DNA from 2 places in the Colwellia sp. M166 genome. Region 2 is predicted to be linked to the other one. Evidence: predicted binding sites of a transcription regulator. Region 2 holds the regulator's gene; the other holds the start of a gene.
The links. Region 2 encodes FNR, which switches genes on or off when oxygen is low (the NO sensors DNR and NnrR bind a similar motif). Its sites were predicted from a motif close to TTGATCTAGATCAA; they were not measured.
Positions count from the first base shown of each region.

Region 1: hemN (oxygen-independent coproporphyrinogen III oxidase) is a predicted target of FNR. The motif match lies at 7,641-7,654, and genes of this name have one in related genera.

Region 1 is NZ_CP040755.1:2,246,509-2,255,624, forward strand. Features, by position in the region: gene hutG (N-formylglutamate deformylase) at 1-578, opposite strand, end outside; gene FGD67_RS10230 (glutathione peroxidase) at 946-1,674, shown strand; gene FGD67_RS10235 (VF530 family protein) at 1,800-2,033, shown strand; gene purU (formyltetrahydrofolate deformylase) at 2,131-2,991, shown strand; gene FGD67_RS10245 (M61 family metallopeptidase) at 3,082-4,875, shown strand; gene FGD67_RS10250 (VOC family protein) at 5,019-5,552, shown strand; gene yihI (Der GTPase-activating protein YihI) at 6,404-6,985, shown strand; gene FGD67_RS10260 (DUF2489 domain-containing protein) at 6,995-7,486, shown strand; gene hemN (oxygen-independent coproporphyrinogen III oxidase) at 7,710-9,080, shown strand; gene FGD67_RS10270 (DUF1285 domain-containing protein) at 9,077-9,116, opposite strand, start outside.
Region 2 is NZ_CP040755.1:4,275,107-4,284,222, reverse strand. Features, by position in the region: gene ccoN (cytochrome-c oxidase, cbb3-type subunit I) at 313-1,734, shown strand; gene ccoO (cytochrome-c oxidase, cbb3-type subunit II) at 1,746-2,390, shown strand; gene FGD67_RS19350 (cbb3-type cytochrome oxidase subunit 3) at 2,390-2,593, shown strand; gene ccoP (cytochrome-c oxidase, cbb3-type subunit III) at 2,586-3,554, shown strand; gene FGD67_RS19340 (FixH family protein) at 3,733-4,233, shown strand; gene FGD67_RS19335 (heavy metal translocating P-type ATPase) at 4,261-6,660, shown strand; gene ccoS (cbb3-type cytochrome oxidase assembly protein CcoS) at 6,657-6,908, shown strand; gene FGD67_RS19325 (sulfite exporter TauE/SafE family protein) at 6,913-7,575, shown strand; gene fnr (fumarate/nitrate reduction transcriptional regulator Fnr) at 7,629-8,348, shown strand; gene uspE (universal stress protein UspE) at 8,522-9,116, shown strand, end outside.

The sequences.
Region 1 (9,116 bases), 2.0 Mb from region 2:
GTATAAGGGGCGTAATCTAAAGCGGTCAAAGTGGAAATAAGCTCAGCAGAGCAACTCTTACCATCCGCGTTACCAAAATTGAAATCAGGTAATTGGCCCTGAAAAAAGCGTGGTACTTGTGAACGAATAGAATGTGCTTCAAGCAATACCGCTTGACCAAACTCAGTCTTTATTGCCTGCATAGTTGACGCTAGTGCCTGATGATAAGGCTGCCAATAATTGGCAACACGCTGACCTATTTGTTCTGCGTTAGGCGCTTTACCCTCTTGATATAATGGCGAAAGATCAAATGCAGTGGTCGGGCAAAGTTCGGTATTGTTTGCACCTGGATATAAATCAACACCATCTGGATCACGGTTTAAGTCAATGACATAACGACTATATTTAGGGATTAAGATAAAAGCACCTAGCGCTTGCGCAAAGGCATACAAACGAGCCATATACCAATCGGTATCTGACACTTCACGGCCTTTAGCTGTCATAACGGTAGCAATATCATCAGGTATTTCTTCGCCATTGTGCGGCATGCTAATCAGTAAAGGCACAGAGCCTTTAATTAAGGTGTAGCTAGTAGACATATAACCTCTTTAAATTGTATATACAACTTTGTTGTTGGTAATTTACCACGCAACAATAAGAACATGAACTACTTTATTTATTTGAGTAAAATATAATCGCTTCTATCAATAGCTGACATAAGTTTAATGATTACCGCTAAGATCAGGTGTAATAAAGGTCATCAGTGCTAAAGCACTAGGCATTATCGCTTTATTATTCTAAGCTAGGATGACGCTGCACATTTTGTCTTATCGGTATCGAGCAATGACAATCTATTTTATAGATTGATATATTCTAAATTAATCGATTTATATTTATAATAAAAATATGGATAATCATTGCATAGCACTAAAACAACACTATTTATGATTATAAAACGGAGCCATTATGTTAGAAAATAAAGAGCAACAAAAAGTCCCTAATGTTACCTTCACATTAAGAGCAAATGACGAATGGACAACACGCAGTAGTGATGAAATTTTTAACAACAAAACTGTCGTGGTTTTTTCACTACCGGGTGCGTTTACCCCAACATGCTCATCTTCACATTTACCACGCTACAACGAATTAGCACCAACACTATTTAAAAATGGCGTTGATGAAATTATCTGTATGTCGGTTAACGATACTTTTGTAATGAATGCATGGGCACAAGCTCAAGATGCGGATAATATTAGCTTTATTCCTGATGGCAACGGTGAATTTACCGACGCTATGGGTATGTTAGTTGATAAAGCGGACATTGGTTTTGGTAAGCGCAGCTGGCGTTATGCCATGTTAGTGAAAAATGGCATCATTGAAAAAATGTTTATTGAACCTGATGTAGCAGGCGACCCATTTGAAGTATCAGATGCTGATACTATGTTAAATCATATTAATCCTTCCGCTTGTCAAACTTCAGCTATCATGGTTTTTAGCAAGCCAACTTGCCCATACTGTAAAAAAGCGAAAGCGTTATTAACCGAAAAAGGTCTAACATTTGAAGAGTTAGAAGTGGGCAAAGACGTTAACTTGACGATGTTTAAAGCCTTAACTAATGCCGATACCGTGCCACAAGTATTTATCGATGGAAAACTTATCGGTGGTAGTGAAGCATTAGCTGAGCACTTTAGTTAATTTTCCCTCAGGCATAATTTACCTTCCAATTAATGATAAGAAGCGACACTCATCTGTCGCTTTTTTGTTAATTATCTTATCAACTCCATGATAGAATCAGACTTAAAACCGCTTAGGCCAAAAATATGGATCATCAACCCTACAACCCATTACACGGATTAACCTTAAAAATTATCGTCACTCAATTAGTTCAGCACTTTGGCTTTCCATATCTTGGTAAAGAAATAAAAATCCGCTGTTTTACTGATGATCCGAGTATCAATTCAAGCTTAAAGTTTTTGAGAAAAACCCCATGGGCAAGAGAAAAAGTTGAAGCGCTCTATATTAAGCACAAAACTCAGTTAGCCGATGAAGCTTAACTGCTTTGAAAGGCATTAGCATATAACGCAAAAGTATTGAACAATAGGGCAATAAAATGCCATGCTGATGAAATATAATCACAACTATTACTAGCAGATGAAAAATATTAATCACTACATCCTTACTTGGCAGTGTCCTGATACCTCAGGCGTGCTAGCAAAAGTGTCACAAAGTTTATTTCAACAGGGTGCTTTTATTACCGAAACCAGCCAATACAGTGACCCCTATACTGAAACCTTTTTTTCTCGTGTTGCTTTTGACGATCGAGAGCTTAAAGTTGGCTTTGAAGAGCTAAGCCAGGCTATTGATTTACTAGCTAAACCGTTAAATATGCACTATAAAATCAGGGCGAAAGAAAGCTATCCCAACGTGGTTATTGCGGTTTCAAAAGATGATCATTGCTTAGTCTCATTACTGACAAAATTCAAAGCGGGTGCCCTACCCGTCAATATTGTTGCAATTACCTCCAACCACCAAGACTGCGAAGCTTTAGCGCAATGGCATAATATTCCATTTCATTATTTACCGGTTAATAAAGACAATAAAGCCCAACAAGAGCAAGCATTACTAGCTATTTATCAGCAATATCAAGGGGATTTATTGGTGCTTGCCCGATATATGCAGATATTGTCAGACCAGCTGTGTCATAGTTTACGTGGCCAAGCGATCAATATTCATCATTCCTTTTTGCCCAGTTTTAAAGGCGCAAAGCCTTATCATCAAGCGCACAAACGCGGGGTGAAAATTATTGGAGCCACCGCACATTATGTTACTGCTGACCTTGATGAAGGGCCAATTATTGTGCAAGAAGTCAAACCCATCAACCATACATTTACTATTGAAAAAATGGTTCATCTTGGTCATGATTTAGAAGCAACCGCCTTATGTCATGCGGTAAAAATGCATGCAGAACAGCGTATTTGCTTAAATAAAGATAAAACCGTTATTTTAAGTTAAGCACTCACAAGGCGTTATTTTACAGCTGTTTTATCACATCAACTCTGCTACATTGGAAGACAAATCTTTTGCCAATATTTGTCTTCCAACATGATCCAATATCAAATTTCCCCCAGCAATCCAAATAGCCATTTATTTGAGGTTTTACTGTCATTTAAAAGTACGCCTGGCCAAAGCTATACTTTGTCTTTACCGGCTTGGTTACCTGGCAGTTATATGATCCGTGACTTTGCCAAAAATATAACTCAAATCCACGCATTAGGTAGCCAAGAACAAGCCATAGCATTAACTAAAACAGATAAGCAAACTTGGTCATTACAAGCCTGTGATGAACAAGTACAAGTACGTTATCAAATTTTTGCTTTCGACTTATCCGTTCGCACTGCCTATCTTGATAGCCAACGTGGATTTTTCAATGGGAGTTCAACATTTTTACAAGTCACAGAGCTGAGCGAATTAAGCTGCGAACTCATCATTCAACCTTCAGCAAACACAGCGCACAGCCAGTGGCGAGTTGCAACGGGTTTAACACGAGCAAAGGAAACAGAAAAGTTTCAATTTGGTCGATATATCGCAGATAATTATCAACATTTAATCGATTGTCCCGTGGCAATTGGCGTCTTTGATTGCACCGAATTTACCGTCGAAGGAGTGGTGCATCATTTAGTGTTTACCAGTAAACATTATGGTGATGCCCAACGCTTGGCAGCAGATGTCAGCAAATTATGCCAGCACCATATTAATTTATTTGGTGAAGCACCTTTTAAAGAATATTGGTTTATCACCCATTTACAGGCGCAGGGCTTCGGGGGCTTAGAGCATAAAAACTCGACTATTTTACAGGCTAGTCGCTTTGATCTTCCTAACCCTCAGCAAACTCATGCTGATTTGAGCGATAATTATAAAACCTTTTTAAGTTTATGTTCGCATGAGTATTTTCATGCTTGGAATGTTTGTCGGATCAAGCCTAAAGAATTTGTGCCATATAATTTACAACAAGAAAGCTACACCAAGCAGTTGTGGGCATTTGAGGGGTTCACCTCTTACTATGATGATTTTTCACTTTATCGCACTGGCTTAATTGATTTTGACGCCTACTTAACTATATTGGCGAAGACGGCAACCCGGGTATACCGTGGCGCCGGTGAACTAAAGCAGAGCATTACCGCTTCAAGTTTTGACGCTTGGACCAAGTTTTATCAACAAGGCCCCGATGCGGTTAATAACATTGTTAGCTACTACGCCAAAGGGGCATTAATTGCCCTCTGGTTAGATTTAACTATTCGCAGTAAATCTAATAATAAATACAGCTTAGACACACTGATGCGAGAATTATGGATTCACTTTGGTCGTACTAACACAGGTACCACGGAAGAAGATTTTATTAATATTGCTAATCTGTTGTGTGGTGAAGATATTTCAACAACATTTAAGCATCATCTCGACAGTAACCAACGAATAGATTTAAGCCATGATTTAGCCAATTATGGTGTTGAATTACAAAAGCAAAAATTTAAAAAGCTCAACAGTTTGGAGACCACTTCTGCCGCACATTATCACGCCTATCTAGGCGCGCAATATAAAGCCCACACATTTGGTTTAACCATCACTCAAGTATTGGAAAACTCACCAGCTGCAGATGCCGGATTAGCGGTAAACGACATACTTATTGCTGTCGATAACCTCAAAATATCTGAACATTCAATACAAGCCATATTAGATCATCTATCAGTAAACAGTGAGCTGACTTGTCACTTCTTTCGTGACGATCAATTGTTAACCTCGACACTGCAAGTGACTGACTCACCTTTAGCGGGTATCGCTTTTAAGGTCATAGATGATAAGTTAGTAACACAATGGCAAGAGGTTATAGCGCCGAAATAATTTGAGTTTGTAAAGTAAAGCGTACGTAATTGCTGACAACATTTAGCGCTTAAACTCATCAGAAAATTAGGGTCTCTTATCCAGCTATGGTAAAAAATAGCTCATTCGAGATCCGCTTAACTTATAACTTAAGTAATAACACTATGATTAATTTAAAACGCTTCCACCATGTGGCTTACCGATGTAAAGATGCAAAAGAAACGGTTGATTGGTATCAAAAACATTTAAATATGGAGCTTACTGTCGCTATTGCAGAGAATGAAGTACCGTCAACTAAAGCGCCAGATCCTTACATGCATATATTTTTAGATGCTGGCATGGGCAATGTTTTAGCCTTTTTTGAAATACCTAACTCTCCTGATATGGGCCGTGATGAAAACACCCCACAGTGGGTTCAGCATATTGCTTTAGAAGTTGAAGATATTGATGCCTTGGTATCAGCAAAAAATGACTTACAAGCCCATGGCTTAGATGTTTTAGGGCCAGTTAATCATGGGGTATTTAAATCTATCTATTTCTTTGATCCTAACGGTCATCGTCTCGAATTAGCAGCAAATACCGGCACTGATGAACAATATGCTGAGCTTAAGCGCGTTGCGCCATTAATGGTGGAAGAATGGTCGAAAACCAAAAAGGCGCCCACTCATGCCGCTTGGTTACATCAACAAGAAGACTAAAATCAACAATATAGCAGATAGTCAATCAGGGCTATCTGCTGCTTCGCTGTTATTAACCATTTTGTAGAAATATTTATCATGACAGCACTAGCTTTGCCAGGCTAGCACTATGTTGCATTATTGATTTTGACAACGAAATAACTATTCCCTTATTGAAATCAATATCGCGGCCTGTAAGCCTTTTAAAATCACCCTTCGGGAGCAAACTTAACAGACTTGGTATAACGAAGGCTTTCGTATAAAAACACAGATAAAAACACCGTCTATTTGCCACTTTTATTGTCAAACATCGACCATTATCATTTAAGAGGAACAATTAAATTACATTTATTAACAAAAATATTACATTTAAAAACAAGCACTTGTTAATTATTCGACTTTAGTACAAGAAACAATCGAAAAAAATAGCTTGCTGCTTTGGCAAAGTCACGTAAAGTATGGGTCAGCTACTTTAGTAGCAGCATACAAAACGGACAATTTTTGCACGGAAAGCAATAAGCGTTATATACGCAGCAAATAATTAAAAATACGGATAGTTTACTAATACTCAGGAAGAGTGCTGAAGTAATTTGCCCATAGAGGGCGTTAAGGATAAACCAAGAAAGTGTCAGGACGACCGAAAAAAATAAATTTAAGCACGGAAGTGACTATAATAATATTGGAAACTGTCAAATTCACAAGGACTGTACCAAAAGGCTAGGATAGCCCCTTAAAATCGGAATTATATGTTTGGCTTATGCCACATTTCATCCAAAAGCGACGTTATTAACGTCGCTTTTTTTCTTTCTATCGCGGTTTAGCGTGGAATGTCGTAAAATAGTGATAATTGTTCATTAGCAAAAGTTATAACTATGTCTCGTACTAAAAAATCCCGCAAGCCGGGCACAGGCTCAAGTGGCATCCTTAAAGATGACAAAAAAAAATTAGTGACCCCTACCCCTCGAAAAACAAAGAAAAAAAATGGCAAAGAGGCCGGTAATCGCCAAAAAGAAGCCAGCCCTAAAATCATCAACGGACAAAACTCATCAGCAAACAAAGATCCGCGTATTGGCAATAAAACGCCTATTGCTCTAGGCAAGCTTGTTGCTGCTCCGAGCAAAACCAAAGCGCCTAAACCAGCAAAAGTCATGCAAGATAACTCACCTATCGCAGCCATTCGCGCTGTGGAAGCGAGTGAGTCTTTAGAAGATCAGTTAAGCCGTATTGAACAAGATGTCAGGTTGCTTGAAATACTTGAAAAGCAAGACGATGACATAGCATTAACGGCTGAAGATGTTAATTATTACAATGAATTAATGGCACAGCATGAAAAAATCAGTCAAGCATTAGGCCTTGATGATGAAGATGAGATAATAGCACCGGTTAAACACTCAGACTCTGAAGATGATTTATGGGACAAATTTGATAACAGTGACTTATCAAAGTTTGAATAGGTAGCTTTAATGTTTTCAAATCCTTGGATATATCTCGCGCTATTAGCCATGGTGATTATTGGCGTGCTGGCAGCAGTGGCAACTAAGTTATTAAGTCAATTAAAACAGCAAACGCTGGAACAAGAGCAAAAAAAAGCCGCACAACAACAAGCGCTACAGCAGCATGATAAGAAAATCATCGCTAGCGTCATTATTATTGTGCGTGCAATGAAAGAAGCACAATGTGATTTTGCTGAAGGCTGTTGGCGTTTGAGTGTCTTGCTTGATTCATTAAAATTAAGCCAAGATTTAAATCTGCAATTTCCTGCGGTATTTAAATTTTATGAAGGGATTAAGCATATGCCTATTCTAGCTGAACGTAAAAAGCTAGATAAGCGAACCCGCATGAAGCTTGATCTTGAACGCATGAAGCTTGAAGCAGAGCTGGCGGAAGATATTCGCCGTGATATTGCATTACTGCACCAATACGCTAATGAACGTAACAGCATGTTGAGTCAATAATAGTATTTGCATAAAAATCTGCTTATTTTTATGTTATTACGCTAGCAGCATAATATAGTTAAATATTATAAAATCGCTTTAAGTATCTCAAGCAGTTGTTATACAAGAATAAAACAAAATAAAATTGACATAAGTCACAATAAAGCCGTCAGCATTGCGCTTGATCAATGTTTAGGCGGCTAGTTTATCTATAATAGCGTCAAATTGGTAAACGGGAAGACTCATGCAAGCAACTCAATTTTTCGATAGCGCGCTATTAAAGAAATATAACACTAGTGGTCCACGATATACTTCATATCCAACGGCATTAGAGTTTCATGATCAATTCAAACACGAACATCTAGTACAAGCGATTGAAGCCTCACCTAACCGTGAATTGTCTTTGTATGTGCATATTCCTTTTTGTCATAGCCTTTGTTACTACTGCGGTTGCAATAAAGTTATCACCCGTCATCGTGATAAAGCAGATACTTACCTTGAATTTCTTGCAGAAGAAATAGCCTCTCGCGCACCATTATTTAAAGATTACACCGTTAAACAATTACATTGGGGTGGTGGTACTCCAAGCTTTTTACGACACGAACAAATAACCAAACTAGTTGAACTACTAAAAGAAAAATTTACTTTTGCAGAGCAAGTAGAAATGAGTATCGAAATCGATCCTCGTGAAATTGAAATGAATCTAGCAGAGCACCTTTATAGCTTAGGCTTCAATCGTTTAAGCATTGGTGTGCAAGACATTGATCAGAAAGTTCAAGAAACCATCAATCGAGTACAGTCTACTGAGTTCATTGAAAACTTTATTGCCCATGCAAAAAAAGTTGGCTTTAAATCAATTAATATTGATTTAATCTACGGCCTGCCACACCAAAATATCGACACCTTTACTCGTACCTTAAATAAAGCCCATGAAATGGATGTCGACCGAATTTCACTATTTAGTTACGCCCACATTCCGTCTCGCTTTGCTGCCCAGCGTAAGTTAAGAGACGAATGGTTACCAAGTGTTGATGAAAAGTTTGCCTTAATGAAACTCGCTATCGAAAAGCTTTGCGATTTTGGCTATGATTTTATCGGTATGGATCACTTCGCTAAACCTGAAGATGAATTATCAATAGCCCAAAAAGCGGGAAATTTACACCGTAACTTCCAAGGTTACACCACTAAAGGCGGCTGCGACCTTTTAGGTTTAGGTGTATCATCTATTAGTGCTATTGGTAACAGTTTCAGTCAGAATACCAAAGAACTACAAGACTATTACAAAGCCATTGATACTCAAGCTCATGCCCATGTAAAAGGCGTCAGTTTATCCACCGATGATATTATTCGCGGTGAAGTTATTCGTGAATTAATGTGTAATCTTTATCTTGATAAAAATAAAATCAATGAAAAATTTGCCATTGATTTTGACCAGTATTTTGCCGAAGATTTGCCATCGCTAACCACCTTCATTAATGACGGCCTAATAACCAATAGCGCTGATGAAATCAAAGTGAATCAAAAAGCCAGATTATTAATACGTAATATTTGTATGAGTTTTGATGCTTATATGAAGCAACATTTAAATAAACAACGCTTTTCTCGCGTTATTTAATGCTCTAAAGCTCCTAAGCTAAATCGATGTTCGGCA
Region 2 (9,116 bases):
ATTTCAATCACAAGTTAAATCGCTGTTTTAACTAAATTAGCCTACTTTTAATAGTAACCGTCCACTGATGTAGTAATAATTTCCATCTTACTAATCACTTATCTAACAAGATTAAAGCACCAGCAATTTTTTTGTTGATTTAAATCAAGCTTTACGGTTGATTTATGTCATGGGCGAAAGGTAAAATTACATCGAATTTGAAACAACTCACTACAGATTGTGACAATTATCACGGCTTCTCAGCATTTTTCATAAAAAAGCCTATTTTTTTATAGAAAATGCAAAATTTAACCTAGTAACGGAACAATAAAAATGACAACAACGCTTGATCATCCGTCCTATAACTTCAAAGTGGTGCGTCAATTCACCGTAATGACAGTTATTTGGGGGATCGTTGGTACTCTAGTAGGTGTTCTTATTGCAGCACAATTAATTTGGCCTGCATTAAACTTTGAAACACCTTGGTTAACCTATTCTCGTCTTCGTCCACTGCATACCAATGCGGTAATTTTTGCTTTTGGTACCAGTGCACTGTTTGCTACTTCATATTATGTGGTACAACGTACATGTAAAACTGTCCTCTTCGGTGGAAAATTAGCAGCTTTTACATTTTGGGGCTGGCAAGCCATTATCGTTCTTGCCGTGATAACTTTGCCACTTGGTTACACATCAAGTAAAGAATACGCAGAGCTAGAATGGCCGATTGATATTTTAATCGCCGTTGTCTGGGTCAGTTACGCTATTGTATTTTTTGGTACTTTAGTGAAACGTAAAACCTCGCACATCTATGTTGCAAATTGGTTCTTCGGTGGTTTCATACTTACCGTGGCGGTATTGCATATAGGTAATAGCATGGCGATCCCTGTCTCAATGTTTAAATCCTATTCCATCTACTCCGGCGCGATCGATGCCATGATGCAGTGGTGGTATGGCCATAATGCCGTAGGCTTCCTATTAACCGCTGGTTTCCTAGGTATGATGTATTATTTCGTACCAAAACAAGCTGAACGTCCGGTTTACTCTTACCGTTTATCAATTGTTCACTTTTGGGCACTAGTTTCTCTATATATTTGGGCTGGTCCTCATCACTTACACTACACAGCTTTACCTGATTGGGCTCAATCAGTAGGTATGGTTATGTCTATCGTATTATTCTTACCATCTTGGGGTGGTATGATTAACGGTATTATGACGTTATCAGGTGCATGGCATAAACTTCGCCACGATCCAATTCTTCGTTTCTTGATTGTGTCATTATCGTTCTACGGTATGTCTACATTTGAAGGCCCGATGATGGCAATTAAATCAGTGAATGCACTTTCTCATTACACTGACTGGACTGTTGGTCACGTTCACTCAGGTGCACTAGGTTGGGTTGCAATGGTGTCAATTGGTGCTATGTACCATTTAATTCCAGTACTATTTAATCAAGGTCGTATGTACAGCATTCGTTTAATCAACATTCATTTCTGGATGCACACAGCCGGTATCGTTTTATATATTGTTGCTATGTGGATTTCAGGTGTAATGCAAGGGTTAATGTGGCGTGCGGTTAATACTGACGGTACCTTAACTTACAGCTTTGTTGAAAGTTTAACAGCGTCATACCCATTCTACTTCATCCGTTTTATTGGTGGTGTATTAGTGGTTGCAGGCTTTATTTTAATGGCTTACAACATGTTTAAAACTATGGGTGCTAAAGACGGAAGTCTTAAACCTGTAGAAATAGCTTAAGGAGCCAGACCATGATCAACAAACACGAAAAAGTTGAAAAAAGCGTTGGCTTATTCTTTATCTTTACTATTTTTGCTATCAGCATCGGTGGTTTAGTTGAAATTACGCCATTGTTCTTCCAAAAAGCAACCACCACACCGGTTGATAACTTGCGCCCTTATACCGCTTTAGAAATGGAAGGTCGTGATATCTATATCCGCGAAGGTTGTAATGTATGTCATAGCCAAATGATCCGTCCTTTTCGTGCGGAAACAGAGCGCTATGGTCATTACTCAGTTGCTGGTGAAGGCGTATGGGAACATCCACATTTATGGGGTTCAAAACGTACAGGGCCAGATTTAGCCCGTGTTGGCGGTCGTTATAGTGACGATTGGCACCGTGCGCATTTACTTGACCCTCGTTCTGTTGTACCTGAGTCAAATATGCCTTCGTTTAAATGGTTAGCTGAAAATACCCTTGATGGTGAATTAACAGCGAAAAAGTTATCAACATTTAACTTCTTAACACGTAATCGTAGTCATAAAGACGAGCAAGGTAATGCTATTCCTCTTTACTCTGAAACTGAAATTGCTGGTGCAGAAAAAGCAGTTAAGGGTAAAACAGAAATGGATGCATTAATTGCATATCTTCAGTCTCTTGGTCATGCGTTGAAATAATGATGATGGACTATGGCACGCTTAGAGGGCTAATTGCCCTATTAATATTGGCATTATTTATTGTCATTGTGGTTTGGTCATATTCAAAAAAACGCAAATCTGCGTTTGATGAAGCGGCAAATTCAATTTTTGAAGAACCAACAAAAACTGAATTAAAACATTCTGACAAAAATAACAAACAGGAGACTAATAATAATGTCTAGCTTCTGGAGTATTTGGATTACCGTTCTTACCTTAGGCACACTAGTAGGTTGTTACCTACTGTTGCGTTGGTGTTTAAAGAACTTTGCAGGCGTTGAAGAAGGTGCGTCTATGGGACATACCTTCGACGGCATTGAAGAATTAAATAATCCACTACCAAAATGGTGGAGTACGTTCTTCTTATTAACAATCATTTGGGGTTTTGGTTACTTATTGCTTTACCCTGGTTTAGGTAACTTTGAAGGCTTATTAGGCTGGAAGAGTTCAAACCAAGGTATATTGAACTTATCTGAGTCAAAAGCGAGTGTTGCAAAAGCAAAAGAAGCTGGCATGTTAGTTCAGTATGACCGTGAAGTAGCGGCAGCTGACGCAAAATATGGTCCAATCTTTGAAGCTTATGCTGCACAAAGTATTGAAACCTTAGCTGGCAATGAAGAAGCATTAAAAGTAGGCCAACGTCTATTTTTACAAAACTGTTCACAGTGTCATGGCTCTGATGCTCGCGGTACAACAGGCTTCCCTGACCTAACCGATAAAGATTGGTTATACGGCGGTTCACCTGAAATGATCAAAGCCACTATTATGCACGGTCGTAAGGCTAATGGCATGATGGCTTGGAGTGCGGCATTAGGTGGCGAACAAGGTGTTAAAGAAGTTGCTGCTTTTGTACTTAGCTTAAGTGGTCGTGAAGTTGATACGACAGCTGCTGAAGCAGGTAAAGTTAAATTTGCTATGTGTGCTGCTTGTCATGGCGCAGAAGGTAAAGGTAGTGCTGAAATGGGCATTCCATTAGGTGCTCCAAACTTAACTGATAACGTTTGGTTATACGGCGGTTCACCGCGAGCAGTTGAGACGTCAATTGCTAACGGTCGTGCTGGTGTAATGCCTGCTTGGGATAAAATCCTAGGTGAACAAAAAGTTCACGTGATCAGTGCCTATGTTTACAGCTTGTCACAAAATTAACAACAACTAAAATTAACGGGTTTATCTGCCCTTAAAAACAAAACCTTAGTGTTTAATTACACTAAGGTTTTTTATTATTTAAATGAAAATTAAAGTTCATAAAATTAACACTTTTTTGATAGTTCCCGTATAAGAAAAGTCGTATAATGTCTGCACTATCAGCAAAGAAGAAAATTTCATGAAAACATCTTGGTATCAAGAGCCTTGGGCATGGCTTGTATTTATATTGCCTTTTACTGCTGTCGTTGCCGGTATCGCTACTTTTATTATTGCCAATACCAATCCAGACACATTAGTGGTCGGTGATTATTATAAAAAAGGTAAAGCGATCAATCTTGAATTAGGCAAAATTAAGCAAGCACAAAAGTTGGGCATGCGCTTTGGCTTGAAGCTTGTTGACGATCAACTGATCATTCGTCCAACCGGTATCGAAAAAGAATTCCCATTACTCAATGTTAATTTCTATCATCCAACACTGGCCGATAGAGACTTCTATTTAGCACTAACAGCAGATGGTAATGGTAACTTTACCCATCACTTTGAAGCTGGCCAAGACGTTTCAGGTAAATGGCGTGTAACGCTTAGCCCATTTGAAGATCACTGGAAAATTCAATCTGTGATCACCTTACCTCAAGCTGACTATATCGATATTTCGCCAAATCCTGCGGTCGCAAATTAACAAAAGATTATTAATGGGTATAGGTTAATGAGCATAAATTGTTTTCATTGCGGTGAACTTGTCCCCAGTGGTATTGATTTAACAGCAAACATTGAAAATATTAGCCAACCTATGTGCTGCATAGGTTGTCAAGCTGTTGCCCAAACCATTGTCGATAACAACTTAACCGACTACTACCGCTTTCGCAGCGCACCGGCCCAAAAAGGTGAGGCCTTGATCCCGGAGCAATTGCAGCGTAACGAAATTCTCGACGAAGAAAGTTTACAAAGTGAATTTGCTTATTACCATGATGGTTTTAAAGAAACCATATTAACCATTGAAGGTATCAGTTGCTCAGCATGTGCCTGGTTGATAGAAATGCAAGTCAGCAAGCATCTTGGAATTAATAAAATAAATGTTAATGCCACAACACAAAGAGCAACAGTGCAATGGCAAGAAGAACAAGTAAAATTAAGTGAAATTCTGAGCTTAATAGAAAAAATTGGCTACCATGCCCTGCCCTTCAAAGCCAGCACTGCAGAAGAGCTAAATAAGAAACAAGCAAAGAACTTCATCAAACGTTTAGGCATATCAGGCATATTAATGATGCAAGTGATGATGATCGCCTTTGGTTTATATTTTGGTGCTTTCTCTGACATGGCTGAACACAATTTAGTTTATTTACGTTGGACCAGCTTTTTCTTAACCATACCAATTGTCACCTATGGCGCTTTCCCTTTTTATAAAAGTGCGTATTTTGCCCTTAAAGCGAAACAGCTTTCCATGGACGTACCGGTATCTATTGCCATCAGTCTTGCCTTTCTTGCCAGCGCTTGGGCAACATTTACCCAACAAGGTGAGGTATATTTTGAATCAGTGTCAATGTTCACTTTTTTATTGTTGATCGGAAAATTCTTAGAGTTTCGCGCTCGCTCCCGAGCCGCAGATGTGTCAGCAAATTTGTTAAAACTAATGCCGATGACAGCGACTAAGCTCGTTGACCAGCAAGAAAGCTTTATCGCCGCAACACACTTAAAGGCAGACGATATTATTTTAATCAAGCCTGGCGAAACCATTCCGGCTGATAGTGAAATTATCTCAGGTAACAGCCAAATTAATGAGGCGATGTTATCTGGTGAGCAACTACCTCTGCATAAAAGTGAGCAAGATATTATCTATGCCGGCACCATTAACGGTGATGGCAACTTAACGGCAAAAGTAAAACACAATAATCAAAAGTCATTTTTAAGCCAGCTGATTCGTTTAAGTGAAAACGCACAAACGCACAAACCAAAGCTGGCAAAACTGTCAGATAAAATCGCGCAATACTTTGTCGCATTAATTCTGATCACTGCCTCTTGTACAGCATTTTACTGGGCTCAACATCAACCAGCAGAAGCATTTTGGATTACTTTATCGGTATTAGTGGTCACTTGCCCTTGTGCTTTATCGTTAGCAACACCAACGGCATTAACTTGTGCAACCACTCGTCTCAATCGTGAAGGTATCATGGTAAAGTCTGGTCATGTCTTGGAAGCCATGCCTAAAATAGACGCAATAGCCTTTGATAAAACAGGGACGCTTACCACCGGTGAATTTACCATCACAGAAGTGGTTACTCATGGTAAGTTTTCCATAGCGAGTAATTCCGAAGGTAAAGCGCAAGTTTTAGCTATTGCCGCCGCACTTGAAGCACACTCTGCTCACCCCCTTGCCAAAGCTTTCACTTGTTATCGAGATTTTAATCAAAAAATCTCACAGGTCGTTGTAGCACCAGGAGCAGGTATTAGCGGTGAAATTAATCAACAGCATTATCGCATCGGTAAAAACTCATGGTTACTGCAAAATAACAACCAACAAGCTCATAGTGCACAATGCGTACTGATGGAAAATGAAAGCTTAATAGCTGAATTTTATTTACATGATGGTTTGCGTGATGATGCCACAGATTTAATAAAATTTTTACACACTGAAAACATTAAAACCCTCATGCTTTCTGGTGATCATTTAGCTGGCTGTAACAAGTTACAAGCCCAATTACAGCTAGATAATGTCCAGGCAAACTTATCAGCACAAGATAAAGTTAACGCCATTAAGCAACAGCAAGTCACTCACACTGTCGCTATGATTGGTGATGGTGTTAATGACAGTCCAGTATTGGGTGCTGCACATTTATCTATTGCCATGGGAAGTGGTACAGATATAGCAAAAAGTGGTGCTGATGTTATATTGTTGAACAATAAATTAGCGTCGATTCAAACATTAAGAACGGTCTCTGAACGTACCACGCGTATTATAAAGCAAAATTATCTTTGGGCGTTTGGTTATAATGCCATTGTATTACCACTGGCTGTTATGGGTTATATTGCTCCCTATATGGCGGTAATTGGCATGTCTGCCAGTTCAATACTCGTAGTGAGTAACTCTTTAAGGTTGTTAAAAAAATGAGTGTGATTTATGTTCTAATTCCCATTGCAATTTTACTTACCATTATCGGTATTTACCTATTTTTTTGGGCCGTCAAAACCGAGCAATTTGATGACTTGGAAAAGCAAGGCATGAGTATTTTATTTGATGATGACAATGATAAAGCCGCTAAGGATAATAACAAAAGCTCAACAGCAACAAATTGCGTACCTAATGAAAATAAAGTGCAGAAAGACAAAATAGTAATAAGTAATCAGGTTAAAAAGTAGTTTTATGAGCCTTGATTTTTTTTCTGCTTTTATTATTGGCTTGCTGGGCTCAGGGCATTGTGTGGTGATGTGTGGTGGTATCAGTACTATGCTAACCACCGCGATATCAGATGCCTCTCAACAGAAAAAATACGTTATTATCTTTGCCTATAATTTTGGCCGTATTGCTTCTTATAGTGTGATTGGTGCTCTAGTCGCCTTCACCAGCTCAATGGCAACAAAAGAAATTGGTTTGCCTGTTTCATTACTGAAAACCATTGCGGGTATTTTCCTTATCCTATTAGGTTTATATCTAGGACAATGGTTAATGTGGTTAAGTCATGTTGAGCATTTAGGCAAAAACCTTTGGCGTCATATCTCACCAAAAACAAAAAAATTCATTCCGATTAAAAATATTAACAGCGCTTTCGCTTTAGGCGCATTATGGGGCTGGCTACCCTGCGGGCTAGTGTATTCAACTCTAACTTGGGCTTTGGCTAGTGCCGATGCAATTAATGGCGCTCTGATCATGTTTTTCTTTGGACTTGGCACTTTACCTGCTTTACTTTCAGTATCATTAGGCACAATCAGCATTAAGTCATTGCTGAGTAATGCATTATTCAGGAAGTTAGCCGCCATTTCAGTTATTTTTTATGGCTTTTACACTATACTTATTGCATATTTATAATACATCTAATATGATCCTAGTCATTAAAAAGCCAAAAAAAGCTATAGGTTATTATGAGTCAAAAATCATGCACAGGTCAGCAACATATTCACTGTCAAAATTGCAGTATCAGCGAACTATGCTTGCCATTTTCTCTTAATGATAAAGAGCTCGATACGCTCGACAATATCATCGACCGTAAACGACCTATTCATAAAGGTGAGCAAATCTTCAATGATGGTCAGCCTATGCACGCCCTTTATGCTATTCGTTCAGGTACATTTAAAACCTATACCGTCAACGAACAAGGTGAAGAGCAAATTACTGGCTTTCATTTAGCTGGCGACTTACTTGGCTTTGATGCGATCGCAGAATCAGAGCATCCAAGTTTTGCTAAGGCTTTAGAAACCTCTATGGTTTGTGAAATTCCTTATAACACCCTCGACGCTCTGTCTAATACGATGCCAAAATTAAAGAAACAAATTTTGCGTATGATGAGTACAGAAATTCGTGAAGATCAAGAAATGTTAACCTTACTGAATCGGAAGAATGCTGAGCAACGCTTAGCAACATTTATCAGTGCATTAAGCAGTCGTTATCATGCTCGTGGCTTATCAGCTTCTGAGTTTCGTTTATCAATGACTCGCAGTGATATTGGCAATTATATTGGTTTAACCGTTGAAACGATTAGCCGTCTGCTTAATCGCTTCCATAAGAATGGCTTAATTCAAGTCGATGGTAAGTTAATTATTATTCTAGATATTAATAAATTAAACGAGTGCGCAGCACTCTAATTTAATTTTCTCACCTAACATCATAAACTTCCTTATTCAGGTATTTCACGCTATGCTTAGCGTGAAATACCATTTATATTTGACACGATAATAATTTGATTTAAAACAACTATTATTGTTACAAAGTAGACTATTGTTATAAGTACAGTAGGTAATTGATAAAGGAATTAACTATGGAAAAGTATCAAAAAATACTCGCGGTTGTTGATCCAACAACTGAAGATCAAAAAGCGTTAAAACGTGCCATCGAACTTGCACGTAAAACCGGCGCTAGCATTACCGCATTTTTGACCATATATGATTTTTCTTATGAAATGACTACCATGCTATCAAGCGATGAGCGTGAAGCCATGCGTCAATCGGTAATAAATGACAGAACACAATGGTTACAATCCATTCTTTCAGAACTCAATACCGGCGAAATCAGTATTGACTGTCAAGTTATTTGGCATAACCGCCCATTTGAGCAAATCATTAACCAAGTTTTAAAACATGGCTATGACATAGTTATTAAAGGTACACACCAACACGACAAACTTAAGTCGGTTATTTTCACTCCTACCGATTGGCATATTTTACGAAAATGTCCATGCCCTGTTTTATTAGTCAAAGAACATTTATGGCCTGATAACGGCAATGTTGTTGCCGCATTGAACATTGGTAGTGATGAAAAAGAGCATAAGTCACTTAATGACAAAATCACCGCTGAAGCTAAGCAGCTAACAAAAGTAATGAATGCAAATTTACATTTGGTTAATTCATTCCCTG